DNA from 2 places in the Corallincola platygyrae genome. Region 2 is predicted to be linked to the other one. Evidence: predicted binding sites of a transcription regulator. Region 2 holds the regulator's gene; the other holds the start of a gene.
The links. The regulator NrdR, encoded in region 2, represses ribonucleotide reductase genes. The targets are predictions, from matches to a motif close to AAACACNANATNTNGTGTTT.

Region 1: the regulator NrdR is predicted to act here: its motif matches at 1,540-1,559, upstream of ABEA14_RS07900 (adenosylcobalamin-dependent ribonucleoside-diphosphate reductase).

The regions. Positions count from the first base shown of each region.
Region 1 covers NZ_BAABLI010000008.1:556,333-559,730, forward strand. The annotation lists gene menD (2-succinyl-5-enolpyruvyl-6-hydroxy-3-cyclohexene-1-carboxylic-acid synthase) at 1-28, opposite strand, end outside; gene ABEA14_RS07895 (isochorismate synthase) at 25-1,371, opposite strand; gene ABEA14_RS07900 (adenosylcobalamin-dependent ribonucleoside-diphosphate reductase) at 1,822-3,398, shown strand, end outside.
Region 2 covers NZ_BAABLI010000013.1:45,585-48,982, forward strand. The annotation lists gene glyA (serine hydroxymethyltransferase) at 1-781, shown strand, start outside; gene nrdR (transcriptional regulator NrdR) at 970-1,431, shown strand; gene ribD (bifunctional diaminohydroxyphosphoribosylaminopyrimidine deaminase/5-amino-6-(5-phosphoribosylamino)uracil reductase RibD) at 1,477-2,595, shown strand; gene ABEA14_RS10950 (riboflavin synthase) at 2,620-3,285, shown strand.

The sequences.
Region 1 (3,398 bases), on a different contig from region 2:
TTCGCTGTGCTGTGGAGTATTGGCTCATTCTTGATCCATCAAACTGCGCACGGTGGCCAGCTTATTGTTCAGCTCCTGCCACTCCTTGCCAGCATCTGAGCCTTCTACGATCCCCGCACCAGAGAATAGGGCTAACTGGCAGCCGTCGACCAAGGCACTGCGAATAGCCACGCTGAACTCACTGTGAGCGTGGCTCATGTAACCGATGGCGCCGGCATACCAGCCTCGCTGAAACGGTTCATGGTCAGCAATAAACTGCAGTGCATCGGCTTTGGGCGTGCCGCCAACCGCGGGCGTAGGATGAAGCCGCTCAAGCAATTGGTCATCCCGAACCTTTGGCCGGAGCCGTGCACGTATCTCACGTTTAAGGTGCTGCAGGCGGTTAAGTTTGAGAACACGGGCTTTGTCGTCGTAGCTCAGTGCCTCACACAGTGGGCCCAGCTGCGACAAAATATCGTCCAGCACAATGCGGTTTTCCCGCCGGTTTTTACCGTCTCCGAGCAGTGCCATGGCAATAATACGTGCATGCAAGGGGTCTTTCGGTCTGACATCTGTGCCCGCGACCGCCTCGCTGGTGAGCTGGTGGCCTTCTCGTCGAAACAGGCGTTCTGGCGTACAGCCGATAAAGCAGCGTTCAGGTGCCAGTTGAAACGCAAAGGGCGAGCTATGCTGGTTAGCCTTTCGCCACTGGTCCAGCAGGTACCAGGGATCACAGGGGGTTGCCGTCGTCAGTTGCTGCCTTCTTGCTAACACCACTTTTGATAGCGCAGGTTGCTCCGCCAGTGCCTGCTCAACCTGTTGTGTCCACTGGCCTTCGGCTGGCACATTGTTTTCAGCCAAGACCTCGGGCAGCGTGGTGTTCAGCGTTGCAGGTTTAATCCGTGCCAACGCTTTCTTTGCTGCTTTTAGCTCCTGCTCAAAAGGGCGCTGGTCATCCACCCAAAGGTTGAGTTTCAGCGTGATTTTGTGACTGTTTGGGTCGCGATTTTGATCAGGCTCTCGCTGCCACAACAGGCGGGGAAGGAAGAAGCAGGGCGGCTGTGTGGATTCGGTATTTGTGGGGTCAAACGGCACGACTGCCATCAGCAGCAGTGGGAAGGCGGCGCACGCCGTGAGTGCGTCAGAGGCGTCTTCAGCGCTGGTGAATGTGGTCACTGCACCGACGCCTGCCAACTCAAGCTGTTCGTCTCGTCGTTGCCAATAAGCTTTGGGGTAGTCCTGTTGTGCCGCTAACCAAGGCAATGCGGTGCTGGCATCAAGCTCTTGTACCAGCTGTTTGGGACCTGAAAATGGTCCTAAATCTGCCAGTTGCTGCGCTAAACTGCGGGTTGTGGATAACCCTTTTGACTGCGGAAATGGCCGTACCGCCATATCAGGCTAACTTTCCTTTTTGTATGCTAAAGAGCATTTTGAAGCAAATTCAGATACCTGCAACTCCCTACTGAGATTGAGTTGATATAAACCAAGTCAAAGCTCTCTAAGAATGGGTCATTGATTTAAAAAGAGTTTTACTTTCTGTTGGTAGCCATGCAGACTAACACCCACTAGATGTAGTGTTTTTATGCTTTCTTGGTCACACCATTGTGGGTTTCGTGTGTAATCTCACATTTTCTAAAATTTATTTTTTTTAGCAACTCCGCATTGCCAAAGGGCTACCCCCAAAATAGGCCCTGTTTTCGTCCACAACAGACGAAAGTCAATACTGTAATTCCCAACCACTAGATATATACTTTTCGAATTGCTGGAGCACTAGATGTTGTGTTTCCAGTGGGAATCTTGTGTATAGCCTGTGAATAAGTCATCCATAGAGGGGAATACGGTATGGCCCGCGCCACTGCAACCGCAAAACAACAAGAAAACGCGGATGTTCAATTAGCTCTGCAACCTGCGTCTTACGATATCTGGGACAAGAAGTATCGTCTGAAAGACAAGCAGGGCGTTGCTCTGGATAAAGATCTGGACGACACCTTCCGTCGTGTTGCCAAAGCAACTGCGTCGGTAGAGAAAACGCCTGAATTGCAGAACGAGTGGTATGAAAAATTCCTTTGGGCACTGCGCAATGGCGCTATCCCAGCTGGCCGTATTACGTCTAATGCCGGTGCTGAGGCATACAAGCCTGCAACATCGACCATTAACTGTACCGTATCCGGTATCGTTAAGGACTCAATGGATGGGATCCTGAACAAGGTTCATGAAGCGGGTCTGACCTTGAAAGCGGGTTGTGGTATCGGTTACGAATTCTCTACGCTGCGTCCTAAAGGCGCATACGTATCAGGTGCCGGTGCATACACCTCAGGTCCTCTGAGCTTTATGGATATCTTTGACAAGATGTGTTTCACCGTAAGCTCTGCGGGCGGTCGCCGCGGTGCACAGATGGGTACCTTCGACGTTTCTCATCCCGACGTGATGGACTTTGTTCGCGCCAAGCGTGAAGACGGTCGTCTGCGCCAGTTCAACCTGTCATTGCTGATCACGGCTGACTTCATTGAAGCGGTGAAAGCGGATGCTGACTGGCCTCTGTCATTCCCACTGACACAAGTTGAAATTGATACCGACGAGCTGGATGTTAATAACCCAGAGCAGGTGGTTTGGCGTCCTTGCCCATTCGATATCAACTACGCACGTGAGCAGGAATATGTGCTGAATGACGCCGGTGATGTTTGTTGCCGCATCTTCAACACCATTCGCGCCCAGCGCCTGTGGGACGTGATCATGAGTTCTACCTATGACTATGCCGAGCCAGGTTTCATCCTGATCGACAAAGTTAACGAGATGAACAACAACTGGTTCTGCGAAACTATTCGTGCAACCAACCCTTGTGGTGAGCAGCCACTGCCTCCATACGGCGCCTGCCTGCTGGGCTCTGTGAACCTGACTAAGTTCGTGGTTGACCCATTCACAGACAAAGCGTCTTTCGATTTTGAAAAGTACCGTGAAACGGTTGCGGTATTTACCCGCATGCTGGACAACGTGGTTGAGATCAACGGCCTGCCTCTCGGCAAGCAGCGTGACGAGATCATGAACAAGCGTCGTCACGGTATGGGCTTCCTGGGTCTGGGCTCAACCCTGACCATGCTGGGCATGAAGTACGGCGATGCTGAATCCGTTCAGTTCACTGAAGAAGTGGCCCGTGAAATGGCACTGGAAGGCTGGCGTGAAGCGCTGCGCCTGACCGAAGAGAAAGGTGCGGCACCAATCATGGACCAGGAGTTCACTGTCACTGAAGATATGCTGGTGAACCGCCCTGAAATGCGTGAGGACGGCATCAAGGTGGGTGACAAGCTGGCGGGTAAAGTACTGCACGCACGTTACAGCCGCTACATGCAGCAGATCGCCGATATCGACCCGGAGTTGGTTGAACAGCTGGCAGAGAAGGGCGCACGCTTTACTCACCACAG
Region 2 (3,398 bases):
TCGCAAGCTGGCACTTGAGCACAAACCAAAGATGATCATCGGTGGTTTCTCTGCCTACTCAGGTATCCTGGATTGGGCTAAATTTCGTGAAATCGCTGACGAAGTAGGTGCTTACCTGTTCGTAGATATGGCTCACGTAGCTGGTTTGGTTGCTGCGGGTCTCTATCCTAACCCTCTGCCTCATGCACACGTTGTGACTACTACAACTCACAAGACGCTGGCTGGCCCTCGTGGCGGTCTGATCCTGTCTGCGTGCAATGACGAAGATATCTATAAGAAGCTGAACAGTGCCGTATTCCCTGGTGGTCAGGGTGGCCCTCTGTGTCACGTGATCGCTGCTAAAGCGGTGGCTTTCAAAGAAGCACTGCAGCCAGAGTTCAAAGAGTATCAGAAGCAGGTTGTTGCCAACGCGAAGACCATGGCGAAAGTGTTCATGGAGCGTGGCTACAAGATCGTTTCTGGCGGCACTGATAACCACCTGTTCCTGGTTGACCTGATCGATAAAGATATCACGGGTAAAGACGCTGATGCGGCGCTGGGTAAGGCTCACATCACTGTGAACAAAAACTCTGTGCCAAATGATCCGCGCTCACCTTTCGTGACCTCTGGTCTGCGTATCGGTACACCGGCTATTACTCGCCGTGGCTTCACTGATGCTGATGCTGCTGATCTGGCCGGCTGGATCTGTGACGTGTTGGATAACATCGAAGATGAAAGCGCAATCGCTGCCGTTCGCGGTAAAGTAGAAGCGATCTGCAAGCGTCTGCCTGTTTACGCTTAATTCTTTAGCGCAAACAAAGCACTAGCTGGTCACCCTTACACGGGGTGGCCAGTTTTTTTATACCCAAAACGCTTCGCGGGGCACGCTGTGTACAGGATGTACGGTATGCCGCGGGTGCATGGAAGGACAGGAGCGGCTGCAATTTACGGCCAGAGTTGCTATGGTGGGCGGATGCCCGAGGAGAGCCTATGCATTGTCCATTCTGTTTTGCCCCTGACACCAAAGTTATCGACTCCCGTTTAGTCGCTGATGGTAGCCAGGTACGCAGGCGTCGTGAATGCACTAATTGCCACGAACGATACACTACGTTTGAAACTGCTGAACTGGTGATGCCACGACTGATTAAGCGTGATGGCAGCCGAGAGCCGTTCAATGAAGATAAGCTGCGCAATGGCTTGTTGCGAGCTGTTGAAAAACGCCCTGTTAGCGCAGAACAGCTTGAGCAAACTGTCGCTGATATCAAGTCTAAGCTGCGCGCCACCGGTGAACGCGAGGTTGGCAGTAAGTTTGTTGGCGAACTGCTGATGGATGCACTGAAAAAACTCGATAAAGTGGCTTATATCCGTTTCGCTTCGGTTTATCTCTCTTTCGAGAGCATCGGTGAGTTTGAAGACGCAATCGCTAAACTAAGCAACAACCATACGAGCTAGCGTGCCTGCTAACTCGTAGTTTCTATCTGACGCAAGAGTTCTAACATGTCTCAATTCAGCGTTGATGATCATCGCTATATGCAACGCGCTATTTATCTGGCGGAAAAAGCGCTCTTCACCACGTCACCCAACCCCAGGGTCGGCTGCGTCATCGTCAAAGATGGCGAAATCGTTGGCGAGGGTTATCACAAACGCGCAGGACAAGCACACGCAGAAGTGAATGCACTAGCCGCGGCCGGTGAAAAAGCCGTTGGCGCTACCTGTTATGTCACCTTAGAGCCATGCAGCCATTATGGCCGCACGCCGCCCTGTGCTGAAGCGCTGGTGCATGCGGGTGTCCATGAAGTGATCATGGCGATGGTTGATCCTAATCCGCTGGTAGCGGGTAAGGGCATTGGTTTGCTGGAAGCCTCTGGTATTCGGGTACGATATGGGCTGCTGGAAGCGCAGGCCAAGGCGCTTAATCCCGGCTTTATCAAACGAATGCAAACAGGCATGCCCTATGTCCGCTTGAAAATGGCTGCAACGCTAGATGGACGTACCGCACTAAGTAACGGTAAAAGTCAGTGGATCACAGGGCCAGACGCCAGAGCCGATGTCCAGCATTGGCGGGCCCGTAGCTGTGCAATTTTATCCGGTAGCGGTACGGCACTGATTGATAACCCATCGCTCAATGTAAGGCCAGAGCAGTTGTCGGAGCCCTATCCAGGGGACGTTCGTCAGCCTGTTAGAGTGATTGTCGATGGTCGCGCTCAGCTGACACCAGATTTGAAGATGTTTGATCTGCCCGGTGATATTTGGGTTGCACGTAAAGACGGTGCTGAGTTATGTGAATGGCCTGCACAGACTGACCAACTGGCGATTACAGAATCAAACAACAAGCTGGATCTGAGGGTATTGATGGCCACGTTGGCGAAGCGTGAAATCAATGAGATTTGGGTCGAAGCTGGCAGCCGCCTGGCTGGTGCACTGATTGATGCCAAACTGGTAGATGAATTTATCCTCTATCTGGCGCCCAAATTAATGGGGAATAGTGCACAAGGCTTGTTGGGTTTGTCAGAATACACTGAGATGAACCAGTTGCCTGAATTGGTATGGCGAGATGTGCGCCAAGTGGGGGACGATATTCGTATTATTTCCCAACCCATTGCGCCCAGCCCATAGTGAATAGAAAAGCAGATCTAATTTATGTTTACAGGAATTATCGAAGCGGTAGGTCATATCCGTCGTGTTCAGCCCAAAGGCGCTGATGTCACGCTTGAGATCGCGACCGGCAAACTGGATCTCTCGGATGTGAAGTTGGGCGACAGTATTGCCTCGAACGGCGTTTGTCTTACCGTGGTATCGCTGACCAGCGACAGTTTTTCGGCTGATTTATCAACGGAAACACTGTCTCGAACCGGTTTTAGTCAGCTCGGCAAAGGTGCCAAGGTTAACCTGGAAAAGGCCGTCACACCGACCACGCGCTTAGGTGGTCATTTAGTCAGTGGTCATGTCGACGCACTGGCAGAAGTGGTGAGCCGCGAAAGTGTAGGCCGAGCCATCGAGTTCTGGCTGGAAGCACCTGCGCATCTGGCCCGTTACATCACCGAGAAAGGTTCTATTTGTGTGGATGGTATCAGCCTCACTGTGAATGCGGTGGATGGTGCGCGGTTCAAGCTCACTATCGTGCCACATACCGCAGATGAAACGACGATCCAATCGTTCCAGGCCGGTACCAAGGTGAATCTGGAAGTAGACCAGATCGCACGCTATCTGGAGCGATTGATGATGGGTGATAAAGTGGCTGACAGCCACAGTGATAGCCAGGGAGTGTCGCTGGAAAGTCTGGCGCGTGCAGGTTTTCTCAAGTAGACATCCCTGAAATCGTAAAATTGCATGAGCAGATCATTGAATTAGGCTTGTGTAACCCCATTTAATGGGCAGTGCATTCTTTCTTTGTATTCCCTTGTTGGTATCGACAGGCC